One region of the Streptomyces sp. KR55 genome, then DNA from elsewhere that is predicted to be linked to it. Evidence: riboswitches for the same ligand, from Rfam matches in the RefSeq annotation. Region 1 holds a riboswitch; the other holds the start of a gene.
What was found. A riboswitch is a leader RNA that binds a small molecule or an ion and turns the genes downstream of it on or off. The one in region 1 is predicted to bind glycine.
Positions count from the first base shown of each region.

Region 2: another riboswitch for glycine. It lies ahead of gcvP (aminomethyl-transferring glycine dehydrogenase); the one in region 1 lies ahead of gcvT (glycine cleavage system aminomethyltransferase GcvT).

Region 1 is NZ_JBQQCE010000149.1:4,046-9,627, reverse strand. It holds gene ACTWQJ_RS22310 (L-serine ammonia-lyase) at 1-324, opposite strand, end outside; gene glyA (serine hydroxymethyltransferase) at 406-1,683, opposite strand; gene gcvH (glycine cleavage system protein GcvH) at 1,698-2,075, opposite strand; gene gcvT (glycine cleavage system aminomethyltransferase GcvT) at 2,216-3,334, opposite strand; glycine riboswitch at 3,369-3,477, opposite strand; glycine riboswitch at 3,478-3,577, opposite strand; gene ACTWQJ_RS22290 (AAA family ATPase) at 3,823-4,491, shown strand; gene ACTWQJ_RS22285 (enhanced serine sensitivity protein SseB) at 4,560-5,366, shown strand; gene ACTWQJ_RS22280 (enhanced serine sensitivity protein SseB C-terminal domain-containing protein) at 5,544-5,582, shown strand, end outside.
Region 2 is NZ_JBQQCE010000186.1:17-5,598, reverse strand. It holds gene ACTWQJ_RS25770 (ABC transporter ATP-binding protein) at 1-924, shown strand, start outside; gene gcvP (aminomethyl-transferring glycine dehydrogenase) at 1,161-4,046, opposite strand; glycine riboswitch at 4,223-4,318, opposite strand; gene ACTWQJ_RS25760 (PRC-barrel domain-containing protein) at 4,432-4,803, shown strand; partial or broken gene ACTWQJ_RS25755 (DinB/UmuC family translesion DNA polymerase) at 4,725-5,582, opposite strand, start outside.

The DNA of each region.
Region 1 (5,582 bases):
GGTGAAGGCGATCTCGTGCTCGCCGAGGAGGCGGATCCGGCCCGCGGACCTGATGTCCTCCACCCGCTGGTCGGCGGTCTCGACGTCGACGGTCCGCGGAGAGGCGCCTTCCAGGCCGAGGAGCACCGCCTTGGGTGTGCCGTGGCCGTGTCCGGTCGCGCCGAGGGAGCCGTACAGCTCGGCGCGTATCGAGGCGACCGAGTCCAGCAGGTCCTCGTTGCGCAGCCGGCGGGCGAACATGCGGGCCGCGCGCATGGGGCCCACGGTGTGGGAGCTGGACGGGCCGATGCCGATCGAGAACAGGTCGAAGACCGAGATGGCCACGGTGACTCCTCAGGACGGGGGTGGAACTAGGGCGGGGCACCGCGCTCACCTCCCAGTGTGCGCGGTGCCCCAGGAGGCGGGTTACTTCGTCAGGCCGGGGTACAGCGGGTGCTTCTCCGCGAGGGCGGCGACCCGGGCCTTCAGCGCCGTGGCGTCGGCCGCCCCGAAGGGAGAGGGCGCCTTCAGTGCCTCGGCGATGACGTCCGCGACCTCGGCGAAGTCCTCGGTCGTGAAGCCGCGGGTGGCCAGCGCCGGCGTACCGATGCGCAGGCCGGAGGTCACCATCGGCGGGCGCGGGTCGTTCGGGACGGCGTTGCGGTTGACCGTGATGCCGACCTCGTGGAGCCGGTCCTCGGCCTGCTGCCCGTCGAGCTCGGACTTGCGCAGGTCGACGAGGACCAGGTGGACGTCCGTACCGCCGGAGAGCACATCCACGCCCACGGCCTTCACGTCGTCCTTCACCAGGCGCTCGGCCAGGATGCGGGCGCCCTCCAGCGTCCGCGTCTGCCGCTCCTTGAACTCCTGAGAGGCGGCGACCTTGAACGCCACCGCCTTCGCCGCGATCACATGCTCCAGGGGGCCGCCCTGCTGCCCCGGGAACACCGCCGAGTTGATCTTCTTGGCGAGGTCCTGAACGGACAGGATCACACCGCCGCGCGGGCCGCCCAGCGTCTTGTGGGTCGTGGTCGTGACCACGTGGGCGTGCGGCACCGGATTCGGGTGCAGTCCGGCCGCGACCAGACCGGCGAAGTGCGCCATGTCGACCATGAGGTACGCGCCGACCTCGTCCGCGATCCGGCGGAACGCGGCGAAGTCCAGCCGGCGCGGGTAGGCCGACCAGCCGGCGACGATCAGCTTCGGCTTGTGCTCCTTGGCGAGGCGCTCGACCTCGGCCATGTCGACCACACCGGAGTCGTCGACGTGGTAGGGCACCACGTTGTACAGCTTGCCGGAGAAGTTGATCTTCATGCCGTGGGTCAGGTGCCCGCCGTGCGCGAGGTTCAGACCCATGATCGTGTCGCCGGGCTTGAGCAGCGCGAACATCGCGGCCGCGTTGGCCTGCGCACCCGAGTGCGGCTGCACGTTGGCGTGCTCGGCGCCGAACAGCTCCTTGATGCGGTCGATCGCGATCTGCTCGACCACGTCGACGTGCTCGCAGCCGCCGTAGTAGCGGCGGCCCGGGTAACCCTCGGCGTACTTGTTGGTCAGGACCGAGCCCTGCGCCTCCATGACCGCGACCGGCGCGAAGTTCTCGGAGGCGATCATCTCGAGGGTGGACTGCTGACGGTGCAGCTCGGCGTCGACGGCGGCGGCCACCGCCGGGTCGAGCTCGTGCAGCGGGGTGTTCAGTACGGACATACGGCTACGACTCCTCAGCCGGCGGTGTGGGCGGCGTACTCGTCGGCGGAGAGCAGGTCGGCCGGCTCCTCAGCGACGCGCACCTTGAACAGCCAGCCGCCCTCGAAGGGGGCGGAGTTCACCAGGGACGGGTCGTTCACCACGTCCTCGTTGATCTCGGTGACCTCGCCGGAGACCGGGGAGTACAGGTCGCTGACCGACTTGGTCGACTCCAGCTCGCCGCAGGTCTCGCCCGCGGCCACCGTGGAGCCCACCTCGGGGAGCTGGGCGTAGACGACATCGCCGAGCGCGTTGGCCGCGAACTCGGTGATGCCGACCGTCGCGACGCCGTCCTCGACGGCCGACAGCCACTCGTGCTCCTTGCTGTAGCGCAGCTGCTGGGGGTTGCTCATGGCCTGAATTCTCCTGTACGCGGGGGAGTGCTGGTGAATGGGGGACTGCTGGAATTGCGGGTGAGCAGGGAATATGTGCCGAGCGTCACGCTGACGTGGGGCTCGGTGGCTCCTTCTGGCGCTTCTTGCTTCTGGCGCTTCTATTTCTGGCGCTTGTAGAAGGGCAGCGCCACGACCTCGTACGGCTCGTGGCTGCCCCGGATGTCCACGCCGACCCCGGGCGTACCTGGTGCCGAGTGCGCGGCGTCGACGTACGCCATCGCGATCGGCCTGCCCAGTGTGGGGGAGGGGGCACCGGAGGTGATCTCACCGATCACGGCTCCGCCGGCGACCACGGCGTACCCGGCGCGCGGCACCCGGCGGCCCTCGGCGACCAGGCCGACCAGGAGGCGCGGCGGCTCGGAAGCGGCACGCTCGGCGGCCTCGGCGAGGGCCTCGCGCCCCACGAAGTCGCCCTCCTTGTCGAACTTCACGACCCGGCCGAGCCCGGCGTCGAAGGGCGTCAGCGAGGTCGACAGCTCGTGCCCGTACAGCGGCATGCCCGCCTCCAGGCGCAGCGTGTCCCGGCAGGACAGCCCGCACGGGACCAGGCCGACGCCCTGGCCGGCCTCGGTCAGCGCCTGCCACAGCGCGACGGCGTGCTCCGGCTGCACGAACAGCTCGAAGCCGTCCTCGCCGGTGTAGCCGGTGCGCGCGATCAGCGCGGGGACGCCGGCGACGGTGCCGGGCAGGCCGGCGTAGTACTTCAGGCCGTCGAGGTCGGCGTCGGTGAGCGACTTCAGGATGCCGGGGGACTCCGGACCCTGGACGGCGATCAGCGCGTACGCGTCCCGGTCGTCGCGGACGCCGGCGTCGAACCCGCCGGCCCGCTCGGTCAGCGCGTCGAGCACCACCTGGGCGTTCGAGGCGTTCGCCACGATCATGTACTCGGTCTCGGCGAGCCGGTAGACGATCAGATCGTCCAGAATGCCGCCGTCCGCCCGGCAGATCATGGTGTAGCGGGCGCGGCCGACCTTGACGCCGCCGATGTTCCCGACCAGCGCGTAGTCCAACAGGGCGGCGGCCTGCGGTCCGGTCACGGTGATCTCGCCCATGTGGGAGAGGTCGAAGAGCCCGGCCCGGTTACGCACGGCGAGGTGTTCGTCGCGCTCGGAGCCGTAGCGCAGGGGCATGTCCCAGCCGGCGAAGTCGGTCATCGTCGCGCCGAGCGAGCGATGCAGGGCATCGAGCGCGGTGCGGCGGAGTGCGGTACTGCTCATCGGTCGGTCTCCAAGGGCATGACGGGAAGGTCGTTCCTCCCCATCTGTCATCGGAACCTGAGAGGTTCGCCATGACCACTTGCTGGTCCTGGCTTGCACCTTGGGTGGGGCCACTGCACGCAGGGCCCGCTTTTCAGATGTGCCTCGCCCGCGCGGTAACGGGGCCTGAGAGATTCAAGGGAGGGACTTGCTCCTTCGGCGCCCCGACGGCAGTGCTGCCGGGGACTCTCCCGCGCGGATTCAAGCGGCCGGTATGCAGTTGGCGCGGCCATCATTGCATGCATCGGCCGGGTGCGGCAGGGTCACCTTGCCGGGCCTTTACCGGGCCCGCGAACAGCGGCCGCACAGATTCCGCACAGCGAGGCGGGGCATGCTGTAGCAGCGCTGTTGCAGGAAGGGGACGGAAACAGGAGACACCGAGCATTACCTTCTCTTTACACTCGACGGGGATGGGAACTCGTGAACCGCCCCAGGGGAGGACGATCACGGTGAACAGGACCACGGCGTACGCCACCACCTCGGGCCTCGCGCTGCCCAAGCAGCCGACCGCCCCGGCCAGGGAGGCGTGCGCTCCGCTGCCGTCACCCGTCGTCCGCGACCTGCGCGAGCGGGAGGGCCGCAGCCCGCACGCGCTGCTCTTCGGTCCCCGCGACCTCGTCGTGGTCACGGGCCTGCCCGGCAGCGGCAAGTCGACCCTGATGCGCAGGGCGGTGCGCGGACTGCGCATCGACTCCCAGGACACCCGCGACCGCTGGGACGGCCGCATGCCCGCCTGGCTGCCGTACGCGGTCTACCGGCCCCTCGTCCGCCTCGCCCACTACGCCGGACTGCGCCGCACCCTGCGCACCGGCGAGCCAGTCGTCGTGCACGACTGCGGTACACAGGCCTGGGTGCGCGCCTGGCTGGCCCGCGAGGCCCGCCGCCGCGGCGGCACCCTGCACATGCTGCTGCTCGACGTCACCCCCGAGCAGGCCCTGGCCGGCCAGCGCGAGCGCGGCCGCGGGGTCTCGCGGTACGCGTTCCTGCGCCACCGCCGGGCCGCCGGCCGCCTGGTGCGCCGCACGGAACGCGGTGACCTGCCGCACGGCTGCGGCGGCGCGGTCCTCCTCGACCGGGAGGCGGCGGACGCACTGCGCCGCATCGGCTTCGTGGGCTGAGGAGACCCGCCCCGTGAGGGGCGTTAGCCTTTCAGCCGCAGTAGAGGTACGGAGCAGGCGGTAGGCAGATGGACGACTTCCCGGCGGACTTCCCCCCGGACCTTTCCGGGGGTTTCCCGGCGCAGGCACACCCCCATCCGCACGGCGGATGGCCCGGCAACGAGCTGGAGGAGGTGCTGTCGGCCTCCCTCGGTGTGCCCTCGGCCGGCGGCCGGATCGTCGAGGTGCTGGGCCGCAGCTTCGTGTGGGTGCCGCTGCCGAACGGCGGCGGCCCGCACAGCGGCCCGCTCGACCTGCCCACGCTGGACATCGAGGGCCAGGCCTACGTGCCGGTCTTCAGCTCCGAGGAACAGTTCCGGCAGGTCGTCGGCTCCCACATGTCGTACACCGTGGCCCCGGCCGTGGAGTTCGCCCGCGGCCTGCCCCCGCAGGCGGGCATCGTCGTCAACCCGGGCGGCGTGGTCGGCATCCCGCTGCCGCCGCCCGCCGTGGCCGAACTGTGCCGGGCCGGGCGCACCCCGCTCGACGGGCTCACGAGCGGCGGCCGCGTCCGCCTCTTCGAACCCGACTGGCAGGACGACCCGGTCGACTTCCTCGCGGCGGCGTCTGCGGAGTTCGAGGGCATCGGCGTGGTCCTGACGGCCCGTCGCTGCCTGGCGGCGATCGAAACGGCGGACCCGGTGATGTTCGTAGGAGTCGAACTCTCCCAGTGGGAGGGCGATCTACGGGCAGCCCCCTTGGACGCCCTGGGCCGGGCACTGGGCAAGGTCCCCGTGAAGTGGCCGGTCAACCTGGTCCTCATGGACGTGGCGCAGGACCCGGTGGTCACCTGGCTGCGCGAGCGGGTACGCCCCTTCTACCAACGGGACTTCTGAACGCCCGTCAGACCAGCGCCCTCAGGGGCGCTGGTCTGTGTCCGATATGCGGCTCTGCAGTGTGGGCGCGACAAGCCACAACGAAAGCCGCACCCGCCGAACGGCAACCAGCCCCAAGCTCTTGGGCGCATAAGCTGGTTTCATACTCTGGGCGAACTCAGTGAAGGGGCGGTACAAGTGAGCGCCAGCGGCATCGCGGCCGGCCAGGTCGAGCAC
Region 2 (5,582 bases), on a different contig from region 1:
ACGACCGCCCTGCGCGCCCTGGCCGGCCTCGCCCCGCTCACGGCCGGCCATCTCCGGCTGGACGGCACCGAGTTGGACCGTACGCCGCCCGAATCCCGGCCGGTCGGCGTCGTTTTCCAGGACTATCTGCTCTTCCCTCATCTGACGGCCCTGGACAATGTGGCCTTCGGACCTCGCTGCCACGGCGCGACCAAGGCGGAGGCCCGCGCGCAGGCCGCCGCGTGGCTGGACCGCATGGGCCTCGCCGACCACGCCGGCGCCAAACCCCGCCGCCTCTCCGGCGGCCAGGCCCAGCGCGTCGCCCTCGCCCGCGCCCTGGCCACGCACCCCCGGCTGCTGCTCCTCGACGAGCCCCTCGCCGCCCTGGACGCACGCACCCGCTTGGAGGTGCGTGCCCAACTACGGCGCCATCTCGCCGACTTCGAGGCCGTGGCGGTACTGGTCACGCACGATCCGCTGGACGCCATGGTCCTGGCCGACCGGCTCGTGGTCGTCGAGCACGGCCGGATCGTCCAGGAGGGCACGCCCGCCGACATCGCCCGCCGCCCCCGCACGGACTACGTGGCCCAACTCGTCGGCCTGAACCTCTACAAGGGCAGAGCCACGGGCCACACCGTCCACCTGGATGCCGGCCCCGCCATCACCACCACCGAGGACCTCACGGGCCCGGTCTTCGTGGCCTTCCCGCCCGGCGCCGTCACCCTCTTCCGGGACCGCCCCACCGGTGCCAGCGCCCGCAACCTCTGGCGCTGCGAGGTCACCGGCCTGGAGACCCACGGCGACCAGATCCGCGCCGCCCTCACCGGCGAGCTCCCCCTCACCGCCGACCTCACCACGGTCGCGGCCGCCGAGCTCGACCTGCACCCCGGCGCCCCGGTCTGGGCCACGGTCAAGGCCGCCCAGACGCACGCCTACCCGGCCTGAAACGAGGTGCGGGCCCCAAGGGCCTGTCCGGCGGATCCTGTCGCAGACGCGGGGTCTGGCACGCCCATCTGCGGCGTTGTCGTCGGTTGTCGACTCCCCCACGCTCGACTTCGCTCGCGCGGGGGCACCCCCATCGGCCCGCTCCCCTGCGCTTAAGGGCGCCGCCGATTTCCTGCGACCTGATCCGCCGGACAGGCCCTGGCATCGAACGGCGGGGCCCGCACCTGCGTACTCGGTCAGTCCTCGTACGCGTCCAGCGGCGGGCAGGAGCAGACCAGGTTCCGGTCGCCGAAGGCCTGGTCGATACGGCGCACCGGCGGCCAGTACTTGTCCGCAGCCGAGACACCGTCCGGGAAGACGGCCTCCGTACGGCTGTAGGCGTGCTCCCACTCACCGCCGAGCGCGGCGGCCGTGTGCGGGGCGTTCCGCAGCGGGTTGTCGTCGGCCGGCCACTCACCCGAGCCGACCTTCTCGATCTCCGCCCGGATCGCGATCATCGCCTCGCAGAACCGGTCGAGTTCAGTCAGGTCCTCGGACTCGGTCGGCTCGATCATCAGCGTCCCGGCCACCGGGAAGGACATCGTCGGCGCGTGGAAACCGTAGTCGATCAGCCGCTTGGCGATGTCGTCGACGCTCACGCCGGTCGCCTTGGTCAGCGGTCGCAGATCGATGATGCACTCGTGCGCGACCAGCCCGCCGGGGCCGGTGTAGAGCACCGGGTAGTGCGGTTCGAGCCGCTTGGCGATGTAGTTGGCGCTCAGGACCGCCACCTGCGTGGCCCGCTTGAGCCCCTCACCGCCCATGAGCCGGACGTACGCCCACGAGATCGGCAGAATGCCCGCGGACCCCCACGGCGCGGCCGAGATCGGGCCCACACCGGTCTCCGGACCGGCCTCCGGCTGGAGCGGGTGGTTCGGCAGATACGGCGCCAGGTGCGACCGTACGGCCACCGGGCCGACGCCCGGACCGCCTCCGCCGTGCGGGATGCAGAACGTCTTGTGCAGGTTGAGGTGCGAGACGTCACCGCCGAAGTGCCCCGGCTTGGCCAGCCCGACCAGGGCGTTGAGGTTGGCGCCGTCGACGTACACCTGCCCGCCGGCCTCGTGCACCTGCGCGCAGATCTCGGAGACGTGCTCCTCGAAGACCCCGTGCGTGGAGGGGTACGTGATCATCAGCACCGCCAGTTCGTCGCGGTACTGCTCGATCTTGGCCCGCAGATCCTCGACGTCGATCTCACCGTCCTCGGCGGTCTTCACGACGACGACCTTCATCCCGGCCATCACGGCGCTGGCGGCGTTCGTTCCGTGCGCGGAGGACGGGATGAGGCACACGGTCCGCTGCTCGTCGCCGTTAGCCCGGTGGTACCCGCGCACCGCGAGCAGACCGGCCAGCTCGCCCTGCGAGCCGGCATTGGGCTGCAGCGACACCTTGTCGTAGCCGGTGACCTCGGCGAGACGTTCCTCCAGCTCACGGATGAGGGTGAGGTAGCCCTGCGCCTGCTCGGCGGGTGCGAAGGGGTGCAGCTGCCCGAACTCGGGCCAGGTGACCGGCTCCATCTCGGTGGTCGCGTTGAGCTTCATGGTGCAGGAGCCCAGCGGGATCATGCCGCGGTCCAGCGCGTAGTCGCGGTCGGCGAGCCGGCGCAGGTAGCGCAGCATCGCGGTCTCGGAGCGGTGCTGGTGGAAGACGGGGTGGGTCAGGTAGTCGTCGGTGCGCAGCAGCGCGGCCGGCAGCGCGTTCTCGGTGCCGGCGTCCAGGGCGTCGACGTCGCCGTCGACCCCGAACGCGGCCCACACGGCGCTCAGTTGGGCCCGCTTCGTGGTCTCGTCGCAGGCGATCGAGACGTGGTCGGCGTCCACGAGGTGCAGGTTCACGCCGCGGTCTCGCGCGGCCGCGACGACATCGGCCGCCCGGCCCGGCACCCTTGCGGTGAGCGTGTCGAAGTAGGCGCCGTGGACGGTCTCGACGCCGCCGTCGCGCAGCCCCGCGGCGAGGATGGCGGCGTATCGGTGGGTGCGCCTCGCGATGCCCTTCAGGCCCTCGGGCCCGTGGTGGACGGCGTACATCCCGGCCATGACGGCGAGCAGCACCTGGGCGGTACAGATGTTGCTGGTCGCCTTCTCCCGGCGGATGTGCTGCTCACGCGTCTGCAGTGCGAGCCGGTAGGCCTTGTTCCCGTCGGCGTCGACCGAGACGCCCACGAGGCGGCCGGGCAGGCTGCGGGCGAACTTCTCCTGCACGGCCATGTATCCGGCGTGCGGCCCGCCGAAGCCCATCGGCACGCCGAACCGCTGGGTCGTACCGACGGCGATGTCCGCGCCGAGCTCGCCCGGCGACTTCAGCAGCGTCAGCGCCAGCAGGTCGGCTGCGACGGTGACCAGTGCGCCCAGCTCGTGCGCCTGGTCGATGACCGGCTTGATGTCGCGTACGGCCCCGGAAGCGCCCGGGTACTGGATGAGCACGCCGTTGATCTCACGCTCGGCGATCTCGGCCGGGATGCCGTCACTGAGGTCGGCGACGACGACCTCGACGCCGGTCGGCTCGGCGCGGGTCTCGATCACCGCGATGGTCTGCGGGAACGCGTCCGCGTCGACCAGGAAGAGGCCCTTCTTGTTCTTGCCCATGCGCCGGGACAGGGCCATGGCCTCCGCCGCCGCCGTGCCCTCGTCGAGCAGCGAGGCGCCCGAGGTCGGCAGCCCCGTGAGGTCGGCGACCACGGTCTGGAAGTTCAGCAGCGCTTCGAGCCGCCCCTGCGAGATCTCCGGCTGGTACGGCGTGTAGGCGGTGTACCAGGCCGGGTTCTCCATCACGTTGCGCAGGATGACAGGTGGGGTGAACGTCCCGTAGTAGCCGAGCCCGATCATGGAGTGGAGGACCTGGTTGCGGTCGGCGAGCGAGCGCAGCTCGGCCAGCACCTCGGCCTCGGTCCGCGCACCCGGCAGGTCCAGGGCGTCGGCGTTCTTGATCACATCCGGTACCGCGGCGGCGGTGAGCTCGTCGAGCGAGCCGTAGCCGACCTGCGCGAGCATCTTGGCCCGCGCCTCCTGGTCGGGCCCGATGTGGCGCTGCTCGAAGGGCGTGCCCTGTTCGAGCTCGGAGAGCGGAATGCGATGGGCGGTCATTGCGGAGGCCTCCTGGTCTGACGCGACCTTCGAGGGGCACCACGGCGCGGGTACCCCGGCGGCCTCCCCCTCTGTCATCTCAACCTGAGAGCTTCACCGGACCGTCCGAGGACGCCCGGCTTGCACCGTCGGTGAGAGCGGAAGCCGTCGACACCCGCTCTGCTTTCCAGAGTGACCTCGTCCGTGCGGTACGTGGGCCTGAGAGATTCCGGGGAGGATTTGCTCCTTCGGCGCCTCCGATGGTGTCCGGAGGACTCTCCCGCACGGGGTCAGCAGCCGTTTGCCAGACTACCAGCGAGGTCAACGCCCGGCGTTCGAGTGGCCGCGTGCCCCAATGTGCTCTTTCGTAGTGCTTACGGATGAGTTGCGAGCAAGTGGAGGGCCCGTGCAGACCGACATCGATCCGCGCAACCTGATCGGCCGCAAGGCCTTCGACCGCAACGGCAACAAGATCGGCACGATCGACGAGATCTACCTCGACGACGCAACCGGCGTCCCGGAGTGGGCCGCGATACGCACCGGCCTGTTCAGCAGGGACGCCTTCGTGCCGCTCGAGCCCAGCGAGCTGATCGAGGGCAGCCTGCACGTCCCCTTCGACCGCGCCCTGATCAAGGACGCCCCCGACTTCGGCGTGGGCCGTCATCTCTCCCCGGAGCAGGAACTCCAGCTCTACCACCACTACGGCCTCGACGTGGCACCTCCGCCCCGGCTCCCGGACCACGACTTCGGCAAACTGGCAGGCACGGACGATTCCTGACCGCAGGGCTCACCCCCGACCGACGATCCCCCCTCCGTACCCGAAGCCACCCGCTCCCCGGGTCTTCGCGCCACCAATGGCAGCGGATCCGCCGGCTCCAGCGCGGGATCGTCGATCCGGAACGTCCGCACCCGCCCGGTCTCCGAGGCGGGCGTCTCGAACCGCACGGTCACCCTCCCCAGCCCGCTCCCCTGCACCCACCCGTGCCCGTACTCGGCGTGCCGTACGTCGTGCCCCGCGGGCCATCGCCGCTCGACCGGCACGGCCGCACCCTGCACGGGCTCGTCCACCACGTCCTCCGCCGGCCCCTCCGCCCGCTCCCCCGCGGCCTGCGCGAACAGATCCTCCTGCGTGTAGTCGGCGAGCCCGCTGACCCCCACTCCGAGCAGCCGTACGCCGCCCGTGGTGTCCACGGAGTCCAGCAGCCGGGCCGCGGCCTCGCGCACCACCGCCGGATCGTCCGTGGGCCCGCGCAGCGTCTCGGACCGGGTCAGCGTGGAGAAGTCGTACCGCCGCACCTTCAGCACGATCGTCCGCCCCGACAGACCTGCGCCGCGCAGCCGCCGCACACACCGGTCCGCGAGTCGCTGCACCTCCAGCCCCACCCGGACCCGGTCATGGATGTCCATGTCATAGGTGTCCTCGACCGACACCGACTTCGTCTCCCGCTCGGCGACCACCGGCCGGTCGTCGCGGGCCAGCGCCATGGCGTACAGCGCGTGCCCGTGCGCCTTTCCCAGAAGTCGTACGAGCTCATCCTCGCCCGCCTCGGCGATCTC